DNA from 4 places in the Paenibacillus sp. J22R3 genome. Region 4 is predicted to be linked to each of the others. Evidence: riboswitches for the same ligand, from Rfam matches in the RefSeq annotation. Region 4 holds a riboswitch; each other region holds the start of a gene.
The links. A riboswitch is a leader RNA that binds a small molecule or an ion and turns the genes downstream of it on or off. The one in region 4 is predicted to bind cyclic di-GMP.
Positions count from the first base shown of each region.

Region 1: it holds a riboswitch for cyclic di-GMP, as region 4 does, so the genes downstream of both, AC0YN4_RS09750 (methyl-accepting chemotaxis protein) here and AC0YN4_RS16340 (PilZ domain-containing protein) in region 4, are expected to answer to the same signal.
Region 2: it holds a riboswitch for cyclic di-GMP, as region 4 does, so the genes downstream of both, AC0YN4_RS11055 (ATP-binding protein) here and AC0YN4_RS16340 (PilZ domain-containing protein) in region 4, are expected to answer to the same signal.
Region 3: it holds a riboswitch for cyclic di-GMP, as region 4 does, so the genes downstream of both, AC0YN4_RS10245 (putative bifunctional diguanylate cyclase/phosphodiesterase) here and AC0YN4_RS16340 (PilZ domain-containing protein) in region 4, are expected to answer to the same signal.

Region 1 covers NZ_JBWDNS010000002.1:323,599-331,203, reverse strand. Annotated here, with positions in the region: gene AC0YN4_RS09760 (hypothetical protein) at 5-619, opposite strand; gene AC0YN4_RS09755 (aldolase catalytic domain-containing protein) at 827-1,792, opposite strand; gene AC0YN4_RS09750 (methyl-accepting chemotaxis protein) at 1,899-3,434, opposite strand; cyclic di-GMP riboswitch class I at 3,509-3,600, opposite strand; gene fumC (class II fumarate hydratase) at 3,708-5,087, opposite strand; gene AC0YN4_RS09740 (acyl-CoA thioesterase) at 5,297-5,686, opposite strand; gene dgoD (galactonate dehydratase) at 6,018-7,151, opposite strand; gene AC0YN4_RS09730 (SDR family NAD(P)-dependent oxidoreductase) at 7,210-7,605, opposite strand, start outside.
Region 2 covers NZ_JBWDNS010000002.1:642,181-649,785, forward strand. Annotated here, with positions in the region: gene pnpS (two-component system histidine kinase PnpS) at 1-1,384, shown strand, start outside; gene AC0YN4_RS11035 (response regulator transcription factor) at 1,504-2,223, shown strand; gene AC0YN4_RS11040 (sugar phosphate isomerase/epimerase family protein) at 2,300-3,073, shown strand; gene AC0YN4_RS11045 (AraC family transcriptional regulator) at 3,091-3,960, opposite strand; gene AC0YN4_RS11050 (Gfo/Idh/MocA family protein) at 4,127-5,206, shown strand; cyclic di-GMP riboswitch class I at 5,400-5,493, shown strand; gene AC0YN4_RS11055 (ATP-binding protein) at 5,580-7,361, shown strand; gene AC0YN4_RS11060 (bifunctional diguanylate cyclase/phosphodiesterase) at 7,351-7,605, shown strand, end outside.
Region 3 covers NZ_JBWDNS010000002.1:448,627-456,231, reverse strand. Annotated here, with positions in the region: gene AC0YN4_RS10255 (AraC family transcriptional regulator) at 50-2,398, opposite strand; gene AC0YN4_RS10250 (GntR family transcriptional regulator) at 2,417-3,565, opposite strand; cyclic di-GMP riboswitch class I at 3,822-3,923, shown strand; gene AC0YN4_RS10245 (putative bifunctional diguanylate cyclase/phosphodiesterase) at 4,043-6,256, shown strand; gene AC0YN4_RS10240 (hypothetical protein) at 6,315-6,626, opposite strand; gene AC0YN4_RS10235 (hypothetical protein) at 6,623-6,943, opposite strand; gene AC0YN4_RS10230 (alpha-helical endospore appendage domain-containing protein) at 6,943-7,296, opposite strand; gene AC0YN4_RS10225 (nucleoside-diphosphate sugar epimerase) at 7,322-7,605, opposite strand, start outside.
Region 4 covers NZ_JBWDNS010000003.1:332,558-340,162, forward strand. Annotated here, with positions in the region: gene AC0YN4_RS16335 (O-antigen ligase family protein) at 128-2,224, opposite strand; gene AC0YN4_RS16340 (PilZ domain-containing protein) at 2,376-3,089, opposite strand; cyclic di-GMP riboswitch class I at 3,219-3,322, opposite strand; gene AC0YN4_RS16345 (HD-GYP domain-containing protein) at 3,354-4,436, opposite strand; gene AC0YN4_RS16350 (GGDEF domain-containing protein) at 4,473-5,159, opposite strand; gene AC0YN4_RS16355 (histidine kinase N-terminal 7TM domain-containing diguanylate cyclase) at 5,172-6,896, opposite strand; gene AC0YN4_RS16360 (class I SAM-dependent methyltransferase) at 6,982-7,605, opposite strand, start outside.

The DNA.
Region 1 (7,605 bases), on a different contig from region 4:
TTATTTATATCGAAGATTCGGCTACAGCACGTTTGGCTGCTTGATGCGTATAAGCAAACAGCTCCATAAGCTCCATATGCTGCACATATTCAATCGCGCTCCTGGCTTCTTCCGAGATCGTCCCGCTCTCTTGAAGCGCAATCATGCCTGTGAGTGCCGAAGCTTGCCAGCGCACTTGGCGTTTCATTACCTGCAGCGAATCGCGAATGGTGCCTTCCTGCAAATCGCCTAATACGACGCTGTTCTGCAGCCAATCCGCTACTCGTGTCTGCAAGCTCTCCATCGCCGGATGGGCGCCTGCATTGCTGAACCAGTAGTTCGCATTGGAGTAATCACCCTCCATCCGGTGCATGATACCATGCCAATAGCAGCCTGTCGGGTCGTCTTCAATCTCTTGGGATTGTTCATGCGACGCGTCCAAGCTCTCGTTAAGCAGATGCAAGCCGGCCTTGAGCGCAATGAGCGCGGGTTGAGCGGATTTCGGAGTTCCGACAGTAATTAGAGGCAAAGCGGCTATTTCTTGATCGAGTGCAGCATCCCATACCCCTTTCGGAGACAGGGCTTGCATGGTCTGACGCGATTCCAATTGTTCGATGATTAGCGCTAATGATTTCTTCAAGCCGCATCCACTCCTTCAACAGTTCGTAACGCCAATCACTTGCATGAGTGGACTCTATTGTAATAGATGCCCTTCGAAAATTCAATGAGAATATGCCTATTTATCCTTACAATCCGCGCGGATGAAGTTCGGCGACGGCGACGATCCTCCTTAGCAAACAAGCTCCCGAACCGCTAAGGTCTGGGAGCTCGTTCATTATTGAAGAACTTATTTGCTGTGCAATACTTCAGGCGTAGTCAGCTTATCGTAGAAATCAACCGACTTATCTTTGTCATCGGAATTCCGAAGCGCCATTGCGGAACGAGGATGCTCATCGAACATGCCTGTAATCATATAAGGAATAATATAGCCCCACTCTTCTTTTTCACGAAGCGGAATCATGTACTTCTCGATCATATCCAGAACCGGACGCACATTGTACTTCGTGTTCTTCAGATGTGCGACAAGCAGTTCCGTTGGGCAGTTGCCGGCCGCGCGGCCCATACCGTATACGGAAGCATCCAGGAACTCGACGCCTTTCTCAACCGAAATAAGCGTATTGGCGAAAGCAAGCTGCATATTGTTGTGCGTATGCACACCAAGACGTTTGCTTGGCAGGTACTTCTGGAATTTGCTGACCAAATAATTGAAGTCATTCGGCGCCAAGCTGCCATAGGAGTCAACGACGTACACGACGTCGACTACACTTGCTTCGATCAATTCGAATGCTTCAAGCAGCTGGTTCTCCATTACGTTGGAGAGTGCCATAATGTTCAAGGTTGTTTCGTAGCCGCGCGAGTTGAATACGTTAACCAGCTCCAGCGCCTTCGGCACGTCTTGAATGTAGCAGGCAACGCGAATCAAATCGAGCATGCTCTCTTCGCGTGGAAGAATATCGTTCTCATCTACCCGTCCGATATCGACAAGTGCAGAGAGCTTCGTATTCAGCTTCTGCGGGATGACTTTACGAAGGAAGTCGTCGTCCAGGAAGCGCCATGGCCCCGCATCTTCAGCGCCTTTGAGCAGCTTCGGAGAGTTTTTGTACCCGATTTCCATATACTCGACGCCAGCTTCATTCAGCGAGTTGTATAGATGCTGAACGAACTCAACGCTGAAATCCCAGTTATTGACGAGCCCGCCGTCGCGGATCGTGCAGTCGACGATTTTACAATGACTTTTTTTCGAAGCATTCATAGCATTGTGTCTCCTTTTTAGCCAGATCTTGTCTTTTCTACTCATAATACTTGATATTGGCTATGAACGCAAAGTCATTTTTGTCAGAATTGCAGGACTCTTCGGATTAAATGGCGCGGAACGATTTCCTCGTGCTGACCATCGTTTGATCCAATTTATCGCTTAATTTCTCCAGCATTGTCGCAAGCTCCGACGATCTGGAAATAAGCTGATGCTGCTCATTCGAGCTGCCCGTAACCGTCTTGACGCTGCCTGTTAATTCAACGGACATTCGGGAGATTTCCTCAATGTTGACGCTGAACTGCTTCGTGCTTGCTGTCATTTGCTGAGAGGCACCGGAAATATAATGAATTTGCTCTGCGACGGTTTTGATGGATCGCATGATCCGTTCGAATGCGGCTCCCGCATCACATACGGCTTGGTTGCCTGATGCAACCTCTTCAATGACTTGATCCATGGAATGGATAGAAGCACGGTTATTAGCCTGAATGTCTTGAACAAGCTCAGCGATTCTCTGGGCAGAGGCAGTTGTTTGTTCAGACAGCTTGCGCACTTCATTAGATACGACGGTAAACCCACGTCCATGCTCGCCGGCCCGCGCCGCTTCAATCGCCGCATTCAGTGCCAGCAGACTGGTTTGTGAAGCGATGTCTGCAATTAAGCTTGTAATGTCATCTATTTCTTGCGAACGCTGACCGAGCAGCTTTACTTTGGTTGCGGACTCTTGGACGGCATTGCTCATCGATGTCATCTGCCTGACAGCCTTCTGTATGGCCTCATTCCCGTTATCGGCCTCCGTCGCTACCTCACTGGAGAAAGTTGACACCGTAGCAGACGTTTCGGCAATGGTATGGATGTCTCGGAGCATCTCTCCGATGACCCTCTTGCCTGTCTGTGCGCCATGCTCCTGCAAATGCGCCGTGGCATCAACCTTATGCATCGTTTGTACAATATCCCCTGCCAAGAGATTAAGCGTAGCCGCATTGCAGCTGAGCTCTTTGGAATTCATGAGCACTTGGTCCGACGTTTCCGTCACATTTTCAATAATTTGTTTGACCGCTGCTTGAATCTTCTGCTGTTGGGCCGATTCCAACGCGAGGATGAATGCTCTGCGCGTCACAATTTGATAGGTAACCGCGCCGATAAACAAGACGACAAATACGATGTGAATGGAGACCATGGCAAGTGAGTAATCACGGGTTCCGTAGACAAGGTCTGGGAAGATTAAGAAGCCGAGTACATGCTGAAGTGCGAAGATAACGGTGCTGATGAGAAGCATTGCGATGAGGTCGTAGTACAAAATAATAGCGAGTACCATAAAGATGGAGAAATGATATTCCACCATGCCGTTGCCGCCTGAGATGATCGATATGCTGCTGAAGGTAAGCGACAGTGTCAATAGAAGCGGAACGGACTGCTGCTCCTTCTGCAACCGCATGCAAATCCCGGCAAGCAGTAAGAAAATAATCGGTAATGCCAAGAACGTTTGCTTAAGGAAAGTGTGGAACGTAGAACCATTCATGTCCGTTTGATGATCATGATGCATGGAGAAACCGAGCCAATCGAATGCGTGTACCAGAAGCGATAATAGCACAATAATTGTAGAAATGAATAACATGACACGGTTTTTCTCTCTAAGCATACAACTTGCCTACCTCCCCATATATGTATACATATAAAAAGAGTCCACCCGCGTTAAGGATGGACTCCTTTTCACTCGGTAACCTGTCCACCATGGCATCTGAATTGCGATGCTTTAGGCCTAGGCTTTGCGTCCCAACGTTTCCGTTGGTTTGCCATTATCATATGAAGAAGTAGTCGGATACTATGGTCATGGTACTGTTAACAGGGTTAATTATATGAGGGGAAAGCCCTGTTTGTACATAGCGTAATTTGTATTGTTTTGTCGAATTTGTCAGATCATCTCTTCTGCTCTCACCACTTCGTCGAACTTGGCTGCCGTAATAAGCCCACTGCGAATGGCAGCCTCGCGAAGCGTCAGGCCCTCCTTGTGAGCGGACTTGGCAATGGCCGCCGCATTCTCATAGCCGATATGAGGATTCAGCGCCGTGACGAGCATCAACGACTCGTTTAGATGCCGAGCGATGGCTTCCCGATTCGGCTCAATGCCGACCGCACAATGCTCATCGAAGGAGCGAATCGCGTCGCTGAGAATACGGGTCGACTGCAGGAAATTGTGAATGATGACAGGCTTAAACACATTCAGCTCGAAGTTTCCCTGACTGGCCGCGAAGCCGATTGCCGCGTCATTGCCCATGATCTGACAGACGACCATCGTCAGCGCCTCACACTGCGTTGGGTTGACCTTCCCCGGCATAATGGAGCTGCCCGGCTCGTTCTCCGGGATACGAATCTCGCCAATCCCGCAGCGAGGTCCGCTTGCGAGCCAGCGCACGTCGTTCGCGATCTTCATTAAGTCCGCGGCGAGCGCTTTAATTGCGCCGTGTACGAAGACGATCTCGTCGTGGCTCGTCAGCGCGTGAAATTTGTTCGGCGCGCTGATGAAGTTCTTGCCTGTGAGGCGGCTGATCTCCGCCGACACCTTCTCGCTAAAGCCCTGCGGGGCATTCAGCCCCGTTCCCACGGCTGTGCCTCCGATGGCAAGCTCACGCAGCTCCTCGCGGCTTGCTCTGATATTACGCTCCCCTTTCTCCAGCATCCGAACCCAGCCGCTGATTTCCTGGCCGAGCGTAAGCGGTGTGGCATCCTGCAGATGGGTGCGGCCGATTTTGATGACCTCCATGAAGCTAGCACTCTTCTGCTCGAGTGTGGATTTCAGCTGCGCAATCGCCGGCAGGACGAGGTCCTCTACCGCAATCAGCGCGGCGATATGCATCGCGGTGGGGAATGTATCGTTGGAGCTCTGCGAGCGGTTGACATCATCGTTGGGATGAACGGCTGCTTCTTGCCCCTTCTCCCGGAGCAGCTGCGCCGAACGTCTTGCTATCACTTCATTGACGTTCATGTTGGACTGCGTGCCGCTCCCGGTCTGCCATACAGCAAGCGGAAACTCATCCTGCCACTTTCCTGCAATCACCTCATCCGCTGCAGCCGCAATCGCTTCTGATTTAAGGGTATCCAACTTCCCCAAGCTTCCGTTCACGGTTGCTGCTGCTTTCTTCAGATAAGCGAAAGCGGTAATTAACTCGCGCGGCATCTTCTCCGTACCGATTCGAAAATTGTGCAGACTGCGCTCCGTTTGCGCTCCCCACAGCCGGTGCGCCTCAACCTGTATCTCACCCATAGAATCCTTCTCCATGCGAAAATCGCTCATCGCGACTACCTCCTCATTACGGATTATTTCTGTTTCGGCTTACTCTCTATATACCCTATGAAAGAGGCGATGCATCTACGAGCATGCATCGCCTCTTTCCCATGATTGCCTATTTGCGGGCTTGCAATACGGCTTCTGTCTGAAACCTCGCAACTGCGATTCCGTGTCATTGGCTGATCCAGGGGCGAAGTTGCATTCTATCGCAACATTTAAAACTGACCTCTTAGTTCCGGAGGCAGCTCCCGGCTCTTGCGCGTGTTGGAATCCATCGTCACACAAGTAACGACCGCGTCCCCGCATAGCTCGCCTTTCTCGTTCACGATCTCCTGATTGAGCACATAGCTGCTACGCCCGGCCCGCTCCGGCGATGTTGTAACCGTCAACCGATCGCCTTGCCTGCATTCCTTGCGATAGTTGATATTGATATTGACCGTTACCGTCTGAACACCCATCGCAAGTAACACATCATAGTGCAAGCCCGCCTGCTCATACCATGCTTCCCGTCCCCATTCGAGATATTCCAAGTACTTGGCATTGTTCACATGCCCGTTCACATCGATTTCCGTTGAACGGACGATTAGCTCCAGATTCGCTTGCATCGATCCACACACTCCTCCGTTGTTGCAGCCGCCTTGTACAGATCAGGCCTAGTTGCCTTCATGTTAGCGGGCGAGAGTATGCTTGTCAAAGCGAGTGGAGAGTGCCAAATCAACTAGTCATGAAAAGGCAATATTCCGCTCCCCGCGCTAGACGCTGAGAGTGCAGAAAACGAACTCTCAGCGCAGAAAATATGCCGATACACGGCGCTGAGAGTCGAAATATCGAACTCTCAAGTTTTCAAACTAACCATTAAGCTTCTCTATCATTCACCATGCAAAACAGCAAGAAGACCGCTCTCTCCGAACCTACCGGAGAGAACGGCCTATCATTTTACCACTCTGCGAACGAGCCATCGTCGTACGCCAGACGAGGTGTATCCCAGTCGCCTGCGTAGCCGCGTTCAATGAGCGCTTCTTCATTAATTTCGATACCGAGGCCAGGCCCCTGCGGGATAGCGACGTGACCATCGATAACTTCAAACGGCTTCTTCAAGTAGCCTTCTCCAAGGTCCCACTTCTCCGCCATAGACGGATGCTCTTGGATCAAGAAGTTCGGCGTACAAGCATCGAGCTGCAAGCAGGCCGCAAGCGAAATCGGTCCAAGCGGATTATGCGGTGCGATGGAAGCGTAGTACGTTTCCGCCATTGCGGCGATTTTGCGTCCTTCGAAGATTCCGCCTGCATGGCATAGGTCCGGCTGAACGATTGCTACTGCGCCTTTCTCCAACGCTTCGCGGAAGCCCCACCGTGTAAACAACCGCTCGCCCGTTGCGATCGGAATGCTTGTCGATTGTGCTATGCGCAGGAGGGAGTCCACATTCTCAGGCAAGCAAGGCTCTTCAATAAACATCGGATAATAGGGTTCGAGTGCCGCGGCAAGGCGAATCGCCATAGCCGGGCTGACCCGACCGTGAAAGTCGATCGCAATGTCGACACCGCTGCCCACAGCTTCGCGGGCTGCAATGAACTTGTTCACTTGGCTCTCCACGAAAGCCAGCGAATCCACATGCCGTACCGGTGCGTCTACACCTGTTTTAATGGCGTTGAAGCCAGCTTCTACTCTACGCTTAGCGTTGGCTGCGAACGCTTCCGGTGTTTCACCGTGGCAGTGACAGTACATGCGGATTTTATCGCGCACTCTGCCGCCGAGCATTTCATAGACAGGCATGTTGTAGAACTTGCCTTTAATATCCCACAGCGCCTGCTCGATCCCGCTTATCGCGCTCACGAGGACAGGGCCGCCGCGATAGAACGTGCCCCGGTACATGATTTGCCAGTGATGCTCAATACGAAGCGGATCTTCGCCGATCAAGTAACGCTTCAACTCTTCAATGGCTGTCGCCACGGTAAGAGCACGACCTTCGACGATTGGCTCGCCCCAGCCAACTATGCCTTCATCGGTCTCAATCTTCAGAAACAACCAGCGAGGTTTCACATGATAGAGCTTCAAATCAGTTATTTTCACAGCTTTCGATCTCCTTTACGTCCTATACTGGTTTCATCGAGCATTGAGCAACTCTCCGTTACCCGTTCCCCTTCTCTGCCCATACCGGGAGCAATGCGCCGCCATCCATAAACATAGTCGTTCCTGTCATATAACCCGCGCTGTCCGAAGCCAGAAATACAGCCGCTTCGCCTACTTCCGCCGGCGTACAGAATCGTCCCATTGGGATACGTGATGAGACCGATTCGATGATCTTCTGAACGCGCTCATTGCCATCGCCCCAACCGTTCTTCGTGTAGCCCGGCGCGATGCCGACAACCCGAATGCCATGAGGAGACAAATCGAGTGCCATGTTCTTCGTCAGCTTGTTTACAGCTGCCTTCGCCGCGGCATAGACGGTGGAATTCGCCCATGTTCCTTCGGCATGGTTGGAGCTAATCTGAATAATAACGCCGCTTGTGCCGTTCTTGACCAT
Region 2 (7,605 bases), on a different contig from region 4:
TTTGCTTTACGTGGCGATGCTTGTTCACCCCGATGATCCGAATTCGGACATTATCCGAATGGCACTCAGCTTGCAGAAGGTGGACGAGAGCGTACAGCGCATTTGGATAACTCTTGTATTGGGGCTGCTCATTCTATTTATAGCAGCTGCACTTATCAGCTACCGTGTCGCACTCGGATTAACGCGTCCGCTTGAACAGATTACTCGCGTCGCGAAGCGAATTAAGAGCCTCGATTATCGGGCGCGCGTTCATGTGAAGCGTAACGACGAGATTGGCGAGCTGGGGCTTGCCATCAATGCGATGGCAGATTCGCTGCAAGTGCAGATGACGCGAATTCATCAGAACGAAAGCCAATTGGCCAGCGTCTTGGACAATATGATCAGCGGCGTTGTCATGATCGATGCGAGCGGGCATATTGTGCTGCTCAATCGGCGGGCAGAGGAAGTACTAGGGTTCTCAACACGCGAGCTGGTTGGCCATCATTTCACAGTGGCCAAACAGCAGTATGAGCTGTCGCAAATTATTCAAGAGGCGATCGAGCGCAAGGAGCATCTGCGCGAAGAGGTCACCTTCTATTATCCGGAGGAGAGGCTGCTTGATCTCAATCTGGTGCCTATCTTCGAAGATGATGATTCCTTCGGCGGCGTCCTGCTTGTCCTACAAGATGTGACGGCCATTCGCAGACTGGAACGGATGCGCAGCGAGTTCGTTGCGAACGTGTCACATGAGCTGAAGACACCGATTACTGCGGTAAAAGGTTTCGCGGAGACGCTACTTGGCGGCGCCGTGGATGATCCGGAGACCGCACGCTCCTTCTTGCAAATCATTTATGACGAGAGCGACCGCTTGAACCGGCTTATCGGCGACATCTTGGAATTGTCCAAGATTGAGTCCCGCCGAGTACCGCTGCAATTCTCGCCGATCGAGCTGGCGTCATTCGTGGAGAAGACGGTGGAACTGATGCGTGCAGAAGGGTTGCAGAAGCAAATTCGATTATCTTATAAAGCAGATCGGGATGTTTATGTGGAGGCAGATGAAGATCGCCTGCGACAAATCATCATGAACCTGCTCTCGAACGGAATTAACTACACGCCTGAAGGTGGTAGTGTTTCCATCGTCGTTGAACCGGTTGGCGGGGACAATTACGAATCCGTGCGTATTCACATATCCGACACAGGTATCGGTATACCGAAGAAAGATTTGCCGCGAATATTCGAGCGTTTCTACCGAGTGGACAAGGCAAGATCCCGCAGTTCAGGCGGCACCGGGCTGGGGTTGTCGATCGTGAAACATCTTGTTGAGCTGCACAAAGGAACGATATCTGTAGAGAGCCGAGTGGGCAGCGGCTCGACGTTTACGATTGAGCTGCCGGTCCTACAATAGCAATGAGCCAGTAATTGGGGTTTCCCCTTCCTCTGAACAATGCTATCATGGTTATGAACGTAGAACGAGTTACCATGCCGAGTATTAGCAGCGGCATGCGTGGAAGCCAGGGGGTCAACATGTCACAGAAAGTGTTGGTCATTGAGGATGAGCCGACGTTAGCCAGATTACTCTCGTATAACCTTTCACAGGAAGGTTATGACACGACTGTCATTGATCATGGTGCAGAAGGCTTGCAGGTTGCTTTGCAGCGCGCATTTGATCTTATCATTCTAGATATCATGCTGCCAGGCATGAACGGTTTCGAGATCTTATCCCGCTTGCGGCAGAGTGGCAACCGTACGCCGGTTATCGTACTGACAGCCCGCAATGCGGAAGAAGAAGTTGTGCAAGGCCTTAAGCGAGGCGCCGATGATTATATGACTAAGCCATTCGGCGTGGCCGAGCTTCTTGCGCGTGTATCTGCGGTGCTCCGCAGAACCGGTCAAGATGAAGGCAAGCTGACGGAGTCCACGGACAAAGTCATAACGGCCGGTGATTTATCGATTTATCCGGAACGCTATGAGGTCGTCCTTAATGGCGAAACCGTACCGCTGCGGCCGAAGGAATTCGAAGTGCTGCTCTATCTTGTTCAACGTCCCGGCGTTGTCGTTACCCGCGATGATCTTATGAATGTCGTATGGGGCTTCGACTATTTCGGCGGACAGCGAACGGTAGACGTCCATGTCAGCTCCTTGCGCAAGAAATTGGAACTGGGCCAGCAATCGGTCGAAATTGAATCCATACGCGGCGTAGGCTATAAGCTGGTTATGCCGAAGAAGCTAGGTTCACCTAAATAAGGTGAACTTTTTTTTGTCTATTATCGAAGCAAATAATGGTAAAATCACTTTAGAAACTAATGGAGGTGCTTAGAGAATGGTTGCTTATGGTTGGTGCAGAGGGATCGAGGACGCGGAGCTGCTTCACAAATACGGGTTTGACTACATCGAGTGTCCTCTGTCCGCTCTGCAGCTGGAGAACGAAGCCTTGCATCAAGAATTGCTGCGTGCTTACAAGGAAAGTCCACTGCCTGTTTATGCGTTTAACTTATTTTTCCCAGGGGATATTAAAGTGGTTGGTCCCAATGTAGAACCAGAGCGTATCCGGCGCTATGTATATCGTGCTGCGCAAGCGATGAATGAGATCGGTGCGAAAATTTCCGTGCTTGGAAGTGGGGGAGCGCGCAACATTCCGGATGGATGGGAGCGTAATCGGGCGGAGGACCAGATGCTTCACTTACTTAGCTGGATTTCGGAGGAGTTTACGGGAAGCGGCGTAACGCTGGCTATTGAACCGCTGAACAAGAAAGAGACGAATCTGATCGGCTCTGTGGCCGAAGCTGTTTATTTGGCGAAACAAATTAATCATCCTACCATTCGGGTGCTGGCTGATTTCTATCACATGGATGAGGATAGCGAAGCGCTGGACACATTGACTGCTAATAAGGACTGGCTTGCGCATATTCACATCGCAGATACGGGCAGACTATCACCGGGAACCGGGCAATATCCATACGCGGACTTTGCCGCACAGCTGACAGCAGCAGGCTACAAGGGCGGAATCTCCGCGGAATGCAGCCTTCAGCAACCAGACGAGGAATTATCGGCTAGTCTGACTTTCATGAAACAACAATTCCATCGGCTGGGCTGATTTCCTGGACATTACGGTTAAGCGCGGTTCCACTCCAGCATTTTCTTCTGAAATTGCTTTGGGGAGCAATCATTGTATTTCTTGAACATTTTGTAGAAATGGGCCATGTTCGGCATGCCGATCCGGTCCCCTACCTCGGAGACGCTGAGGTCCTTCGTGAGCAGAATACGTTCGGCCCATTTGATCTTGCGATAATTCACATACTCTGTGAAGGACATCCCGATCGCCTTCTTGAAGAATTTCACAAAATAATAGTAGCTCATATTGGCGAGCTTCGAAACTTCTTCTACTTGGATGCGGTCGGTCAGATGTTCTTCCACATAGTCAATCACACCTCGCAGACGAGCACGATCAAAGTCATCATGATCAGCAAGCACTTTCCTGGAATCTCCCCGGATGAGCAGAAGGAGCAGCTTCTTTATGTACATGCTGACGGCAAGCTCATACCCGCTTTGCTTGGTCGTGACTTCTTGCAGAATGCCGCGGATACATTCCGACGCCTCTGCTCGTGCGGATTCATCTTCTTGAAAAATGTAGTTGGCTCGGCTGAGCGGATTCTTCGTTTCGGAGAAAAATCGCATATAAGGCATTGAGCTTTGGTCAATAAATTGCTCCAAATCGAACTGCAAGACGATATAATTCAGCGGGCTGCTCATGCTGCGATCGCGATGAAGCTGCCTTGCACCGATCAATGCGATGTCGCCCGTTTGTAGTTTTATGCACTCATCTTCAATATTTACGTCAAGTTCGCCGGTGATCACAAGCAGCAATTCGATTTCTCGATGATAATGCCAATTGATAAATAGATCGTTATTCCGCAGGGATTGGAACACTTTGATGGAGAGCAGCGGGTTCTCGTAAACGACCTTCTCATTATAAAATTCCACGGTACCATCCCTTCAATAACAAAATCACATAAAACCATACCTATATAGCGCCTATATTTTAGTGGACAAGTTCGGATATACTGTAGTCATTGTATGTCTCTCTATCTAGCTGACACACATACTACAAATTATATCATTTCGAGGCTCATGGAGGTAGAAATTTAAAATGTCAAAAGTACGTGTAGGCATTATTGGCTGCGGCGGTATCGCCAACGGTAAACATCTCCCAAGTTTGGCCCAAGTCAAAGACGCTGAAATCGTAGCTTTCTGCGATATCATTGTTGAGAAGGCTGAACAAGCAAAAGCGAAATACGGTACAGAAGAAGCAAAAGTATATTCTGACTATAAAGAATTGCTTCAAGACGGATCGATCGACGTGATCCACGTTTGTACGCCTAACGATTCCCATGCGGTTATCTCCATCGACGCATTGGAAGCTGGCAAACACGTGCTTTGCGAGAAGCCAATGGCTAAAACAGCTGCTGACGCTCGTAAAATGCTTGAAGTAGCACAACGTACCGGCAAAAAACTCAGCATCGGTTACAACAACCGTTACCGCGCAGACAGCCGTTACCTGAAAGAAGCTTGCGATGCAGGCGAGCTTGGCGAAATTTACTTCGCTAAAGCACATGCAATCCGTCGTCGTGCTGTTCCGACATGGGGCGTATTCTTGGATGAAGAGAAACAAGGCGGCGGACCGCTTATCGATATCGGTACTCACGCACTTGACCTTGTATTGTGGATGATGGACAACTACAAGCCGAAAGTCGTTCTTGGCCGCGCTTACCACAAGCTGTCCCAAAACGAGAATTCTGCGAATGCTTGGGGCCCATGGGATCCAAAACAATTCACAGTTGAAGATTCCGCTTTCGCTATGATCACAATGGAGAACGGTGCAACTGTAATCCTTGAATCCAGCTGGGCGCTTAACTCGCTTGAAGTCGATGAGGCTAAAGTTTCCCTCAGCGGTACTAAAGCAGGCGCTGACATGAAAGACGGTCTTCGTTTCAATGGCGAGCACAACAGCCGCCTATATGTAAACAAAGTTGAACTGAACAGCGGCGGCGTTGCTTTCTATGAAGGCGCGAGCGAAACTGCAGAAGTTCTTGAAGCTAGCATGTGGATCGATGCAGTTAAGAACGACAAAGAAACTTTCGTTAAACCAGAGCAAGCGCTTGTGGTTTCCGAAATTCTTGAAGCGATCTACGAGTCTTCCCGTACGGGCAAGGCTGTATACTTCGAGTAGTAGAACAACCAATGAAGCCGGAGATGGCCTTGTCATCTTCGGCTTTTTTTGCATCGTTAATGATGTTACATATTTTTTGGGAGTTCGACAAAATCAGTCAAAGTTCTACGTTATTCGCTCTGTACAGTTCTGTGAAAACACCTATAATGAGAATTAAAAACGAATAATCTAGAAAAATTTTACAACTAAATACCTAAGATAAGGGCAAACCATAGGAAACTATGGGACGCAAAGCCGTGGCCTAAGGGATCACTTTCTGTGATGCTAAGGTAGACAAGGCTGCCGAGTAGATGGAATCCATCCTATTCGGGTGGTTTTTTTATTGCCATTTTGCATCCTGCATGCTAAGTCAATGATCCGGAGGAAGGTTAGCATGGCACCCATCGCACTCGTCGCCATTTCATTCGTACTCGTATTCAGCTCTTCCTTAATTCTCTTTCATCTTTACGGGCGCATGAATGCAGCCAGGTACACGACTTTCTTTTGGCTTATGAGTGCTGCTTTTGTTTTTAGTATCGGGGTTTGGTCCATGCACTTTGTGGCCTTGCTGGCGTATCCGTTCCCGGTTAAGGTGATGTATCATTTCGGTTATGTGTTTCTCTCGATGGGTGTTTTAATCGTCTTGTCGGCGTTAGCGCTTCTCTTGTTCGAACGTGCTTCAGGGCGAAATCGGACAAGCTTGCTCGTTCTAGGCAGCCTGGTACAGACGTGTGGCATCGTAGGGATGCACTACATCGGGATGAGAGCCATCAAAGCCCATGCGACGCTTCATTATCAGTCATCCACAGGTTTTATTTCAATCGTCGTTCTGGCTCTCGTGCTTGGTTTCATCTTCACAAGACAGCGATTCCAACTCCATCGGCAAAGCCGGTTGCGGCAGTTCATCCACGCTCTATCGCTATCCGTCGCTATTGAATTTCTGCATTACAGCAATATGCCCATGATGCATGGCATTACAACGCTGCATGCAGGTGAATCTGTGGCTTTATCGCAAAATCAGTTCTTTCTCGCCATTAGCATAAGTTTGATCGTTTCCGTCATCTGCATGTATTCGATCGTCATTATGATGATTGACAGCCGCTTAAAGCAAAGTGAAGAACGACTTAAACGGATGAATGAAGCCTATTCGCATATTTTAGATTCTGTGGCTGAGGGGATCTACCGTTTGGACGAGCGTGGCAAGGTTATCTTCTGGAATCAAGCCGCTGTGAACTTAACCGGGTTTGAGGCGAACGAAGTACTCGGGCGTAAGGTTGGGCTTCGGGCTATTAAGCCTGCGGGTGAGGAATGGGACCCTATCGAGAAGGTTCATCGCACCGGCAACGCTGAATATGTGGCGGATGACTTGTTTCGCCGGAAGAATGGTTCGACGTTCCCGGTGGAATATCATATTACGCCTATGCAAGGTAAAGGTGAAGGTGAACAAGCCGGTGTTGTTATAAACTTCACGGATCTGACGCAGCGCAAAGAGCAAGAGTCGTTCATTGTGGAGTCGGAGAAGCTGTCGATGGCAGGCCAGCTGGCTGCAGGTATCGCACATGAGATTCGAAACCCGCTTACGGCGATTAAAGGATTTATGAAGCTGTTTCAGAACGGGATGACCAAAATGGAGTATGTCACCATTATTACGTCTGAGATTGTTCGCATGGAAGGCATCATCAACGAGCTGCTCCTGCTTGCGAAGCCGCAAATCAGCCGGTTTCAAGCGACTAATCTATGTGAGCTGCTAGCCGCTGTCTATACGCTGCTGGAATCACAGGCTAATCTAAACAATGTGGATATCAAGCTGCATTTCTCGGAGCCGGAGCTGCATGTCTATTGCGATGAAAGCCAGATCAAACAAGTATTTATCAATCTCATCAAGAACGCAATCGAAGCAACGGAGGGCGGCGGCGAAATTCGGGTTGCCGTAGAACGGGTCGGCAACCAGTTGATAACCTCGATTGCAGACACTGGCTGCGGTATTCCGGGGGAAGTGCTTGAGCAGGTGGGAAGACCCTTTTATACGACGAAGGAGCAGGGAACTGGACTTGGACTTATGATCAGCAACAAAATCATTTCCAGTCATGGCGGGACAATTTCTATTGCCAGCAAGATGGGAGAGGGCACGACGTTTCAAGTAACACTCCCTGGGGGGTATCGAAATGGTGCATAATCATATCGAAGGAAGCTACAACTGGTTCTTGGTATGTCTGTCGTTTATTATTGCGCTGTTCGCTTCCTATACGGCATTGAATATAGCCAGACGCGTGCTGTTGTCTGAGGGCTGGAAGAAGAGAGGATGGCTGCTGGGCGGAGCAGTCGTTATGGGTGTTGGGATTTGGTCGATGCATTTCATCGCGATGCTCGCTTTTCATTTGCCAAGCGGAGTGACCTATGATTTTGTAACCGTTCTCGTA
Region 3 (7,605 bases), on a different contig from region 4:
GGGATCGGCGGCCTTTCTAAATCTGTGACGCGAATGTTCCGACTCACGACTACCCTTTCCCCCGCCCGGCAATATACTCACGCGGCGTCATGCCGAACTTCGCCTTGAACAATTTATAGAAATAGCTTTCATTCTCAATGCCCACTCGGCGCATGATTTCTTGAATGCTCAGCTTCGAGTTCTCCATCCACTCCACCGCTTTCGTCAGCCGGACTTGATTGATGTACTCCGGTATCGACATGCCGAAATGCTCCTTCGATATCTTGCTCAGCTTATAGGCGGAGAGTCGCATCATGCCCGAAATATCGGTCGCCGAGAGGGAAGAGTCGAAATAATTCGAATCGATGAAAGCCTTGATCGTATCTGCAGCTACCTGATTGCCTTCCTCGGCAGCTGATTTGCGCTCACTCGTCATCGTCTGAACCGCTTCAAGCAGCTGCTCCTCGAACTGCTCTGCCGTCTCCTCCTCATACAGCTCCCGATTCAGCAGCTTCGCATGAATATGAATCGGCTCCTTGAGGGAACGGTTCATTTCGTACACAGCTTTCTTCAAATGATGCACAACCTGCATGCTGACAAGCATAATATCGCTGTACTCCAGCTTGCGGATATAACGGAACAGCTCGCGGAATTTCTCTTCCGTTCGCACGGGATCGCCCTTCTTGACAACCTCGATGAACTTGCCTGTAAGCTCCATCACCTGCTCCATATCAATACTGCTCGTCTGCTCATCGATCTCAGCTTGCGTGATAATCGCCATATGGCCTCGCACATAACGATAGGAGCTGTTCGTGAAGGTGTGACTGTACGACGCCGCAATCGCTTGATAGTGTTCAATCGGCTCGCTGATGGCGACAGAGAAGGAAATTTTGTAATGCTCTTTAATGTAATGCTGCGCTTCCGACAGCAGCTCCTTAACCATCTCTGGCTGCGGCGCAGAATCAATATTGAGAAGGATCGTGAACGAATCATCCTTCATATCTACGGTTTGCTGAGCGAATGACCTGCTAATCACCTCTGTCGTTATGTTGGCGATTGCGAAGCGCAGAAGCTCTCGCTCAACCAAGCTCTTCGTCATGAACAGCTTATAGTTGTCGATACGCAGCACGCAAAGCAGAAACGGCTTCTCCTGCGACAACGCAGGATGGAGCGAATGCAGCGCCTCCCCGAATGCCGTGCCGCTCATACTGAAGCTGTCGACAAGCAAACGTTTGAGAAAATACAATTTCATAATGCCGGTATTATTGTTTTTCTCCAGATGATACTCGTACAGCTGCTCTCTTGATTTCTGATACACCTCGGTCAAATAGGAGAATTCATCCTTAGCTCCCGGAGCCACAGATCCGCCGCGTGAGGTCTGTTCCATCAGCCTTCTGACCGGCTTGTAGATCCCTCTTGAAACCGACAAGGTCAGCAGCAGCGCACCGGCAAAGATCGCCAATGTAATGAGCAGAATCGTATCCAGCAGCTGCTTCAAGTTCGCATACGCCTCTTTGTAAGGCTTCGCATCAAGCAGTGTCCAGCCGGTCTTCTCCAGACGAATATACGAGATGATATATTTCTCGCCGCCAATGCTTTGATTAAAGAAACCTGACGGCTGCGCAGCCAAGCCTTCTGAGCTGCCCGCCTGGTCCACATAAGCTTGCCTAATCGTATTCGCGAATGTTGAGGTTTGTACCGGATTACCCGGATCGGTCTCAATCAGCCCATTGCCGCTGTCCAAGATGTAGAGCTCACTTCGCGCGCCGGCCTCAATCCGGTTAATCGCACGGATGTTATCGACGAGCCAGTCCAGCTTTATGTTCAGAATGATGGCGCCATCCATACGGTTATCGCGATCCGTCGTCTCATACATCACATAGCTTAATACCGTATTCGCAGCAGCTCCGGCTGCGCCTTGATCAGCGGCTTCCGCACTGCGTCGCACGATTGCACGGAGCACCGGAATGTTCGTATAGCTTTGCAATACTTTATCGAGCTCTGCGTCCTTATGATACAAATCGCCATATGTCGAGTAATATAGTTTCTTATGATTGTTATAGATGTAGATGGACTGAATGAATGGATTGTTCGCCACAATCGTCGCGTTTAGTTTATTAATGACATTCAAATGCTCGTACGTTTCCTCATCGTTCAAATACATAAGCGCCTTCACGTCGTTGCTGCCATAGGTGGAGAGGGTAATATTGCGAATCATCGTATCGAGATAATCGATGTTGTATTTCATCTGCGAGAGTACCTTCTGGCTGTTCTCGTATTCGCTCTTGAACACCTTCTTCTCTACATTCACATACACAAGCGTGGAGAACGAAACGACGATTAGCAAAATAATGCTGGTGATCCACAAGAATATGCGCAGCAAATATTTCTTCTCTTGAAACAGACGAATGAAGCTCATAAGCAAGTACCACCCTTGTTATTCAATCTTTGCTTCCCAAACCGAACTGCCGTAATGAATGTCCGCTTTGCATATATGCCCGGCAACCGCAATCGGCTGCTTGCCTTCTGCCGCGTGCAATAACTGAAGGGCAGCACTTCGTCCCATATCATAGAAAGGCTGGTTCGCACCTGTAATATCTAGTTGGAGTTTCCCGTTCAACCCCTGCGCATCATAAGTAACAAAGGACATCTCGTCCGGGACACGCTTGCCAAGCCGCTCAAGTGCAGCGAGCGCAGCCTCGGCAATCTGATCATTCGCTGCAAATACAGCCGTGTACCGCGTCATCTCCAGTGCATTCGCAAGCCGAGCAACAAAGTCTTCGAACTCGCTCTCGAAATTCTCGAACCGAGTCGGGATGCATAAGTCGTATTCAGCTTCAAAAGAAACGCCTGCTTCAATAAACGCTTGTCTCATGCCAAGCAGCCGTTCATAGAACGTGCTGAGGTCCGAATTGCGTACGAATGCAATCCGCCGATGTCCCTTGGCAAGCAGCAATTTCGTAAGCGAATACGCGCCTGAAGCGTTATCGCTCGTCACAAAAGGAATATCGGTGTCCCATACGCGCCTATCCAGAAAAATGACCGGAATGCCGCAACCCGCTAACTCCTCGTAGATCTGCCGACTGCGAGGCTCGTCCTGGCCGCCGTGAATCGGACTCAGAATAATCCCCTCCACTCGCCTTGCAATCGCGCTCGCAACGAATGACTCCAGCTTATCTAGGCTGCGATTATCGCTGCTGCTCATGAGCTGATAGCCCTTCGGCTGAAGCACATCCTCGATCCCGCGCAGAGCGGCTCCCCATAGCGGATTATCGATACCGATAACCGATGCAGCAATGAGTCCGCTCCCGTTCCCATTCCCGCTCCTTATTCGACTGGTCGGCTGAGACAAGAGCCCTCCATCTGCCAAATATGTACCTCGGCGATTATCTCGTGTCAGAAGCCCTTCCCCACACAATTCCTTAATCGCCTTCTCTATTGTATTAACGCTGGATTGATAGGACTCCGCCAAATTCCGGCTGGAAGGCAGGCGTGAAGTGTCCCTCCACTCTCCAGCATGTATGCGCTTTCGAATATCTTCCTTAATCCGGTGATACGGGAATATAGTCAGCCTATTCACCTTCATCTCTGCTAGATTAGCTTGACTATATGATATGTGTATCATCTGTGTCAATCCAGAGTCTGAAATTGATGAACCACATGTATATAGGCCTACTTTTATGAACCTTTAGTCCTTCACTTACGCAACTAAGACATCAATATCACCTATAAATACCAACTCTATCCTTTTAAATAGGTTCCAGAGACTCATTCGCTAGTTTGAGATATTATGGAAAATAGAAATAGCGCTAAATTCCTACATTATTCGTCAAAACTGAATCATTTTTCGCAGGCAAACCCTACGAAAGCAGGGGACGCAAAGTCAATGGGTCTAAGTCTATTCTCCTATAAATGCGATGAGATACGACAGCCAGACTGCCGAAGTTAATCTGCTGACCTTGGTTCTCCAAGCGGGAAGATGCGTATCGGTCTGTTACCGCCATCTTGCTTCGAGCCCGAGGATTTTTGTATACCTATTTGACGTAGAAAGGATGTGTACGGCTTGGCAACCCCTTACGAGCAGTTTAGTTCTAAGCTTCTGACATACACATTAATATTCCTTATTCTGTCTTCTATTCCCATATATGTAACCGTTCTTGCACTTGAGCTAATTACCTTTCAAGTCTTTATTCGATTCGTCGCTTCCGTTATCCCGCTTGGCGTTGTGCTCTACTTCATTTACCGACAAACCTATCAAACGCTCAAAGGAAAAGTCATTATTTCAGCCTATTCGTTCCTGCTCTGCTTCATCGTCATGTGGTTTATCCCAACATCAAACTCCGGCACCGTGGTTTTCCTCTTTGCGCTTCTCTCCCTCATCTATCTGGACCGCTTTGTGACACTAATGGCAAGTGGATATGGCATCCTTGTACTCATCACCCATCAATTATTCAACCCCTATATGCTCGCAACGGATCTGCTCTACCAAATTGTTCAATTCACCTTGTTCACCATGAGCTGTATCACCTGTGTCAGCGTTTGCATCATTGGACGCCGAATCATCGCACATGCGCAGCGAAGCGAGAAGAAAGCGCTGGATAACGAGAATCGGTACCGGCAAATTTTCGAGCTGTCTCCCGAAGCTAATATTGTACAGATCGACTATAAAATCGTTCACATGAATCGATCAGGGCTAACGATGTTAGGCGCACAGCATCTGGATGAGTTAGTCGGCGTCAATGTGTTTGACATCGCATTGCCGGAGTATCACGAGATGATGCGAACCAAATCAACCGACCTCATAGAGGGCCACACTGCCGTTAATCACGCGGAGCTCTGCATTTACAAGCTAAACGGTGAAGTGATCGACGTTGAAACCAATTCCATCTCGATTCTATTTCACAATCAGCCCGCGATCCTATCAAACTTCCGAAATATAACGGAAACGAAGAAGGCTCGTGAAACCATCAACTATATGGCCTATCACGATCAACTGACTGATCTTCCCAACCGCTATCAATTAATAACGAAGCTCGATGCAGAGCTCCGGTATGCGGTACACAAACCATGCAGCTTCGCTCTCCTGTTCCTTGATATGGACAGGTTCAAATCCATCAACGACACATTCGGTCATCCACTGGGGGACCGTCTGCTCAAGAGCTTCGCGAAACGGCTTCAGGCATCGCTGCAGCCAGCTGCATTTGCGGCCAGACTTGCCGGCGACGAGTTTGTCATCCTGCTGCCGAATATCGATGCTGAAACGGTGGGGACGCTTGTTGGCCCTCTGCTGGAGCGGCTCTCTGAACCTTTTATTCTCAGAGGTCAAGAAATCATCGTTACGACAAGCATCGGAATCGCTATGTATCCCAAAGACGGGAAGGATGCCGATACGCTTCTGATTCTCGCAGATGCGGCTATGTATGCGGCTAAGAGGCGGGGAAGAAACAACTACGCCTTCTATAGTAATGAGATGAACGAAGTTAATTTACGGAAAATGATGCTGGAGCAGGACTTGCGCAAAGCACTGCAGCAGGGAGAGCTGCATTTGCTCTATCAGGGCAAGAAGGATTTGCAAGCTGGCAGTTTGAACGGCTTCGAGGCTCTCCTTCGTTGGACGCATCCCAAGTTCGGCGCCGTTCCTCCGGCTGAATTTATTCCGCTTGCGGAAGAAACAGGGCTTATTGTTCCGATAGGAGAGTGGGTCATACGGCAGGTATGTAATCAAATCAATGCTTGGAAGCAAGCGGGCTTGTCTCCTTTGCCGGTGTCCGTGAACTTATCGGTTCGCCAATTCAAACAGGACAACCTGATTGATATGCTGAAGGCGATCCTGCTCTCCACTGCGGTTGAACCACGGCTCATTGAACTTGAAATTACAGAGAGCGTTGCTTCATCGAATTTCGAAGCCCCGCTTATTGAGAAGCTGCATGAAATGAAGGCGCTCGGCGTTGCTATTTCGATTGATGACTTCGGAACCGGATACTCATCGCTTAGCTATCTGCGCCTTTTTCCCGTGGACACCCTTAAGATGGACAAATGCTTCATTCGCAATATTGGTCACAATCAAGATGATCTGGCAATCGTCACGGCGATCATTGGTATGGCTCATAGTCTCAAGCTTCAAGTCCTCGCTGAAGGGGTTGAGAACGAGACTCAGCTTGCACTCTTAAAGGAACAGCGCTGCGACGGTGCTCAAGGCTATCTCATCGGCTACCCTATTGCGGCTGAGGAAGTGGAGCTGCTGATTACTCCGGTCCATGAGCTAAGCAATTCGTAGGGGAGTACAAGCCCGTTCCTATGATGGCCCGAACTCCCTCCAAGCTGCTTGATCATCATTAGGTTTGCTGTTCATAGGCGAGCTGATGGCCATCCTCGAATCCTTTGGCAAAGCCGAGGTTATAGCCTTGATTATAAGCATTATCGAAGGCTCGATTATAACCCGGACTGCTTAAACCCCGCTTCCTTCCACGCTTCTGCTTACGCACGGAAGATTTGCCGGTGCCTGACTTCGTGCGTTTGCGCTTCGTAATCGAGGTAGCCTTCTTCTGGCTGCCTGCTGCTGCCTTGCTTGAAGACTTGTTCGGTGTGACCCGTGGTGTGATTGGTGACTTGCTGACGATCTTCCCGCTTATTCCCGCTGCAATCACTTTCCGGTTCCTCCTTTACCTTCCCGTATTGGATGCGAACCAACCTGCACGGCAGCATTCAGCCATGGCTTGGCAGAGCGGCTGTCTCTGCTTCGACTTTGGCTTTGACTGCTCTCCATGGCGCTTACCATTGCGGTAAGCGTCAGCTGCATCGCCTCAAGCCGCTTCATGTTGCGCTGTATGGCTTCTGCCAGACCGGATGCCCGCTCGGCTTCAGCTGCGACGCTGTTCAGAATTCGAGCGACGGCCTGCTGGCTGCGGGAGAGCGACGCTAGCAGTTCGATTCGTACCTCCCGCTCCTTCAAGCTCCAATTCATTAGTGCCTATCACCCATATCAAACGGTCCGTTCAGCATATTTTCGATGCCGTTCATCGGTCCCGCCCCCATCCCCATATCATCCACCTGGCGCAGTGCCGCCTTCAGTACATTGGTCATCCCATGATTGAGCTTCGCAAGCCCGTCAATCACTTCGACAAGCTGATCATGTACCATCATCGAGGACTTCCATTGGTCTTGCTGCTCCGTAAATGCGTCCGGCGTAATATGATTGCACAGCCAAGCGCGTACCTTCTCCGCTTCGACGGCCTTTGCCTCCAGAATCATCGCCACATTCCACTGCAGCTTAGCGGAGGCGTCCAGCATTCGGATATATGCGGTTTCTCGACTCATAACGGGCACGCTTCCTTTCCTCCGCCTATTCTTCGTCCTCGACGTCCATCTCTTTCATAACAACCGAAATCGTAAGGGCAAGCGACTCCTGCAGCTCTGCAATGCTGTTTAAATAGGCCACTACACTCTTCGTCATCACCTGAGAATTATCCATCAGCTCGCTGACCCCGCCGAAGCTTGGGTGCGTATCCGGCAATGCGTGCACAATTTGTGCCATCCGGACTGCGACATGACGCTTCGCCTCCAAGACGCGCGCCAGCTGCTCATGGGAATGTGACATATGCTCAATCATTTCCGTTACGATATGCT
Region 4 (7,605 bases):
ACGATGAAGATTAGTAAGGAGCAAGATGGAAAATAGTAATGAGCAAGGCGCAAAATAGTAATAAGCAAGACACAAAATAGTAATAAGCAAGACGCAAAATAGTAATAAGCAAGACGATAGAGATCGCTTAGCTCGCCGCCGGGCCGAGCTGCTTGAGCAGCAGGCGGCTTTGATCCGCCGCTGCCTGGGACGCTGCCGTGACGGCAAACTTGCGGCCGTTCACGCCGGGGTTGTTCTTCTGCGCCTCATACGCTTCGAAGAAGGTAACGGCCGTCTGCGCGGCCAGCCTTGCATCCGCGAGGCGCGAAGCAGCTCGCATGCCATCCGCGAGCTGCGCCATCGTGACGACCGCGTCCGTCTGCTTCTCGCGGTCGTAACGATCATAGTGCAAGGCGAGGCGCCAATACGCCGCCGCGCCGTGCACATCGCTCTGCTCGGCTGCAGCTGCGCCGAGCGCCCACAAGAGCGGCACGGACTGCGGCTCATAACGCAGTCCGGCCGCCAGCAGCACCGCCCGTTCCGGCGGCGGTGCCAAAGCTGCAAGCTCGAGTCGAATCCGCGTCCAATACGGATTCAACTCGAGCGCCGCGCGAAGCGCGGCTGTTTGCGCAGCAGCACTGCGAGCGGCTGACACAGCCGCCTCGCGGTACTGCACGGCACGGTCGAACCGAACGCTGAGCACAGCAGCGGCGGTTAGACCTACCGCGGCCGCGACAAGCAGCGCGGTCCGCAGCGATCGCAGCAGCGGCGCCGCAAGCATGGCGCGCCTTCCTTCCGCCATGCTCTCACCGGAGTAGTAGACTACCAAGCTGAGCAGCAAGAGCCAATAATACCCGAAGGACATATCGAAATCCACTGCCGCATGCAGTAGCAGCACACTAATAGGCAGCAGGCCGATCCGATTCGATTGCCACACTTGCCGCAGCAGGAAGAACAGGACCATGGCACAAACCAACAGCCCGACAATGCCAAGATCGAGCGCAATTTCGATGTAACCGCTATGTACTTCATTTCCTACATAAGGGGCTGTCTGTACTTGTGTAAACAGCATGCGCCACGTATCGCCGCCTCGTCCGAAGAACAGTGCTTCTTTCATGAGCAGCCACGCATCCTGATAGAATAACCCCCGTGCGCCGGCCGTCTGGTACCCGCCGCTCAACCGTCCTTGAATGACCGCCGGAAGCAGCATGATCATGCCAAGTAAACCTACAAGCCAGCATCCCCATGCGATCCGGCTAAGCAGCTGCTCTCTTCCTCTTGCCAGCGTCCACTGCAAACCTATAAATCCGGCAAGCGCAGCCACGCAGATAATCAGCAATAGCACGGTTTCTTGTGAAGTCGCACCATGCAGCGCAAACTGGGCATCCACGCCCGCAGCTGTACTTGCATTACCGCTTCGCAAACCTGCTTGAACGACAGCCCGATACGCAGCCCCTCCGCCAATCAAAGCCCAGCCGCTATAGATAAGCCATGCTATGCGCTCTTTACCTCGAAGCATCAGAAGTCCGCCGAACCATACAAACGCGGTTACAAGCCACGCTCCCCTTGATTCGGTCAGGAGCAGTGCCAGGACAGCCGGCACTACCGCTGCCGCAGCCCCTATGAACGATAATGCAGCAGCCCTAGATCGAATTAGCAAGAGCAAGTAGAACAGGAGATACGCTCCTGCAACAGCGCCTAGGAAATTTGGATATTGCATGAACCCGGACAAGCGCGCTCCAACAGCGGACAGCCTTACATCACCGGTAGTCATGATGATCTCAGGGAACGTGATCCATCCCATCCAACCCGCAATCGCACCAGCGATTACGAAAGCGCCTGAACTTTGAATCGCTGCAGAAAGCCATCTCAAACGCTGCTGCCGCACAGCCGTGTCGGAGCTGGTACAGAACCAGCTGTACAATGTAATGGCAAAAGCCGCATTGGCCATCCATCGCAATGCCTCCTCGAGGCTGCCAAGCGTGGATGCCGGTCGATGAAACAGGGCAATCCCGTATAACATCGCCATCGCAAGCAGGCCGTAGATTGATAAAGGCACGTGCTGGCTGAACCGTCTGTCCTCTTTCCGAGAATGAACAATCGAACCCGCACCAATGACGAGTATACATACGACCATGATGATCCATTCCCACCGATAAAAGATCGTATCAAAGAACATCCCGTTGCGATAAGCCGAACAAGCCAGTATAATTGCCACGGCTAGCGCAGCCAGTCCACTTCGCATAACCACTTCCCCTTTTGCTCAAACCCCATCTGATTTACGTTATTTTTCCAATTGTACCATAATTGACGGTCCGACTATAAAAAAGAAGACGCTGCCGGATCACCATCATCCGTTCAAACGCCTTCTTATATATGCAACGCTGAAATCGCGTTTATCTGCCCTTCTTAGCCGTTAATTTCTCCTGCTTAAGCTTGAAATAGGCTTCAATTTGCATACGCAGCAAATAAGCTCGAAGCGCCCGCTGCTGCTGCTCATCTAACTCTTGAAAGCGAGCTCCGTAAAACTTCCATTCATTTCCATTATCCTTACGGATAATTTCAACCTTACAATCCAGTTTAAAGCCCAGTGATAAGCTCACTTCGAGAGTATCACCTTGCGCAAGCGTCGGTGGGCTCATCAAGGAAAACCCTATACCGGTGTCGCTTATATTTCTAAGCTCTATATCGAAGCTGTCTGTAGCTTCAATCGTCATTTTATTCCCTTTGGAGCCTTCAACCTCTTGCGAATACGTACGCGATATCGTGCCTCTTGCCTCAATATCAATTCGCGGCGATTCCCGTTTCTCATCAAGTCCCGTTAGCGAGCGAGCTGGGAAAATAACCGCAATAGAACCTTCCGCCTTCGCAATAATCGTCGATTGCAGCCGGTGAATGCCGACCGGTGAATAGACGGTTAAACTAACCGGTTCACCGAGCTCGAAGTTCTTGAATTCCGTCAGTTCGATTTCCATCATTTCGCCTTCTGCATGGGCAAGCACCCCTGTGGCAACATAACCTTCTTTCTCGACCATCGTACGGCTGTGGAGCAGTGCTTTCATGGTAAAGGTAGGTTTACTTGATCCGATTCGTTCATTTAAGCCTGACATTTACTTTTCCCCCTTCACATATGAAGAAACGCTCCCGCAACGACAGTACGGCGCTATAAAACAGAAAAAGCGCTTCCTCATGTAATACTGGAGCCGCTTCCGGAACCGCGAGATATCTCGGGTGTTCATTTCGGCAGTCAGGCTGTCATTTGTTCGCTTACATAATGAAGAGCGGACATTTAGACCCTTTAACTTTGCGTCCTTACCTTTCGATAAGTTTGCCAGTATCGATGATATGCAGTTGTCAGCAGAATGCTAACCTACCTACAGTTCTTTCACGATCATTAGTTTATGTTGGTCTTTGAGGTCGATCTGATAAGCTGTAGCAGGCGCTGTTCCGTCAGGCTCTCGGATGATCCGAACCGTTGGACGATGAACCGCGAGCGGGTCGTTCAAAGCAACGACGGCAATTTGCCCCGAACTGAGCAGTACCGTTGTTGCAACCGGATAAATGGATATATGCTTACAGAAAATTTTGATCAATTCTAAATCAAAATAGGTGTTTCCAGCAGCGAACAGAAACTCGATCGCTTCCGATGGCGTATAGCGTTTGCGATGCGGCCTTGGAGAAGTAAGCGCATCGTATACATCTGCGATCGCCACGATTTGAGCGTATTCATGAATAGCCTCCCGCTTAAGCTTGCGCGGATAACCTGTCCCATCATATCGCTCGTGATGCTGCAGCGCGCAATGTGCCGAGAGTAAACTAATATCATGCTGCGCTCTGATGATGTTGAAGCCATCCTCGGTATGCTTCTCCATGAGCGCCCGCTCGCTTGGCGTCAATACAGTCGTCTTCGTCAAAATCTCTTTCGGCAGCCGTGTCATGCCGATATCGAACAACATCGCACCCATGCCAAGCTCTTCGAGCTGCGTTCGGTTATACCCTCTGGCTAACCCCATAATGCCTGCAAGTATCGTGACATTCAAGGAATGGTGGAACAAGTAGCTGTCCGCCACGTGAATGTTCGTCAAGCTGACCATAACATCTTCACGTCTAATGAGATCCTGCATAATGTCGCCGAATACCTTACGGAAGGTGCGGCCAAGCTCAGGGGCAATCGTTCGCCCTTTCGTAACTTGTTGATCCATAAGCGTATTCATCGTCTTGTAAATCGTATCCGATGCCGCTTTGTGCGTGCTGTCTTGAATAGCCGTAGTTGGCTCCAAACCCTCTGTCAGGGGATCATCAATGAAAAGCATGTCGATGCCTAAACCAACCAATCTGTCGATAAATCGTTGATTTAACTCCACACCGGCGCCAAGCAATATGTTCCCATTCTCCTGCAAAATAGGGCGAGCTAACTTTTCTCCCGGCTGAACGGAGTTGATGTGAACTTTTCTCATCGGTGTTTATTCCCGCCTTTACCGCTTGCTCCCGGATTAAGCTTGTAAAGCTGTCGGTTCGGTCAACTGCGCTTTACGGACATATTTCTCTGCGTACATTCGTTTGTCCGCAGTTTGCAGCAGCTGGCCAATCTCCATACCGTGTTCCGGAAACGAAGCATGTCCAACCGAAACTGACAATCGTAATCCGGTTCGCAATGAAATGCTAAAGAGCTGTTCGTGAATGAGCTTTACGATTCGATCTATTCCTTTGTCATCTGCATAGGGACAAATAAGGATGAATTCATCGCCGCCCCAGCGGCCGATAATTTCACCGTAGGTTGCGCATTCCGTAAGTGTTCTTGCAATCAACGCAAGCGCGGTATCCCCTTGGTTATGGCCCATACGGTCGTTGACTTCTTTGAAATCATTGACATCGAGCAGCATGACCGTCATTTTCTTCCGATTACGCTTTGCTTTAGTCGCCAGCTTCTTGAAATTAGCCTCGATGAACCTGCGATTATACAATCCTGTTAAACTGTCTAGAATAGAAGCTTCCTTCAATCGATCGTATTTGAGTCCTAAGAAATAGCCAATAGGCAGGGCTGCCGCTGCAAATGCAGCGGTACCGATTAGAACAGCGAGAGGCGTAGGTGTCTTACTTGCAAGTAGGCATAAACTCGCTGCAGCTAGTGTTGTTCCACATGATGCCACACACGCTGTAAGACGTCCGTTACGCGACATTCGCAGTCCTCCTTATAAATTCACTACCCGATTACGACCATTGTCTTTGGCTCTATACAATGCGGAATCCACCTTCGAGAACAAGTCTCTAATATAACCTTTGACGTCCTCAATCTGAAGCTCGGACTGTTCTTCCACCACAAGCATTCCCATGCTGATTGTTACAGATACCGGCGAGCGCCCGCGACCTATGGCAATCTCGTTGTTCTGAACAACCTCACGAATACGCTGAGCGAGCATGTCTGCTTGTTCTTTATTCGTATGAGGCAAATAGACCGTAAACTCTTCCCCGCCATAGCGTGCCAATATATCTGTTCTTCTTAATGCGCCACGAACGGCATCGGCCGTTCTCCGAATGACTTCGTCACCGATCACATGACCGTAAGTATCGTTTACGAGCTTGAACAAATCGATATCAAACAATAGGAGCGCAAACGGAATCTTGTAACGAACATTCGTCAGTACCTCATGCTCTAACTGCTGCATCAGAAATCTACGGTTAAAGCAGCCTGTCAGACTGTCTGTAATCGCCATCTGTTCCAGCTTACGATTCGCTTGAAACAGCTCGTCCTGCATAAAGATGAGTGCACGGTTGCGCTCTTGCATCGAAGCATACTGCTCCTGCGACTTGAAGATAAGCGACTTAAGCTCGGAAATTTCTTGAAACGTGATGACCTTGCCGATCCTGCCTTTATTAACAATGATCGGCCCGACATGCAGGGAGAAGTACTGCTTGTGCGAGTCATCCTGTTCAATCATGATTTCGGTCTGGATTCGCTGAGAAGGGTCCGTCCTATACGCGTGCAGAAACTCTTCTTCATTCACTTTGTCAATATTGCACCAAGTGAGCAGTTCCTCCATATGGAGCGTTTCGCCGATAACAATTTGAAGACGCGGGCTGACAATCCGGTTCATCTCAATGACATTGTCATGCTCATCCAGCACGATAATGCCTACAGACAACGTATCCATCACATCCTGCTGCGCGATCTTAACCAAGTCGAGCGAACGATGCTTCTTCAAGGAGAATACGAAATACAAATCAGACAACACGATGCCAAGCGACGTAAGGCCGGGAATAACCGGCAGCCAAGGATCAAGAATGACGTTAACTACTAAATCCATTAATGGAAACGCCATCATAATAAATATGCCCGTGAGTGCGTTGGCGATTCGTACTCGATCCTGTGACAGCTTGCGTGAACGGTACGCCTTCAGCAAGATCCGTACCGTATACACGTAATACGAAATTAACACACCTACCATGATCCAGAAGATAGGCCCATAGACCCTCTCATCATACGTATTATCCACCGTGGTAGCGAAGGCATCCCACGGATTCCATAACACGCCGATCGAGATAAGAACGGATGGCAGCAGCATGTATACGAGCGTTGTGCGACTCGGCCGGTAGTTGACGTTTACCAGAAATTTCGTAAATAGAAGCCACCCGAAGCCAAGCATCGATAAACCAACAAAGGAAATATTAATGTATATAATCTGGAGGTGTGGTTGATCCGTTGTGTGGATGCCGACTTGACCGAGTGGCCAAATCATCATGAAGAAGTGAAATAATAGATAGACCTTATGCTGCGTTGTGATCACATTAAATGCAAATACATAGATGAAAATGGTGAACAAAAAAAGAAATAGGCTCAAGTCCAGCCCTGTCATTAGTCCCATTCGCTTCACCCAAATCACAATCAAATTGTTAAACGTATCAAAGAATTGGGACAATCTACTTAGAAGTAACTATATTCTACCATACTGTTTATTTATTCGACAATAAAGTTGTTACCTTTATTGACATGAACAACAAATATTAGTTGTGCGCCTGCTTTAATCGGTCGCCAAGCGCCTGTTCCAAGTAAGGTTTCACTTGCAGCATGTCGCGGAAGACGACATACTCCTGCCATTTGCGCGCCGAATCAGCCGCAGCACCTGCTGTACGGACTGCTCGGATCAGCATGTTTTTGGGCGTATGCTCCGGGTCGATAAATTCCAGCAGCTGCGTGCGATAGCCCAGCACTTCCAGGAGCTGCGTGCGGAAGGCATCTGTCGCAAGCGCAGAGAACCTTTCCTTAAGAAGGCCATGCGTCAGAAGAGGCGCCATGGCGTCGTTCCGGATTTGCCGAAACAGCTCGTGCTGGCAGCAAGGGACGGACAGAATGACGGAAGCTCCCCATTCTACCGCTTTGACCAGAGCCGCGTCAGTCGCCGTATCGCAAGCATGCAGCGTAACGACCATATCCACCTTGGATTGATCCTTATACTGCGCAATATCTCCGACTTGGAATTTCAATTTATCATAACCGAGCTTCTGTGCAAGCTCAGAGCAGAATGCTATGACATCGGCCTTCAAATCAAGACCGACTACCGAGATGCTTCGCTGCTGCTTCACGGCAAGCAAATGATAGAGGGCAAACGTCAAATAGGACTTGCCGCA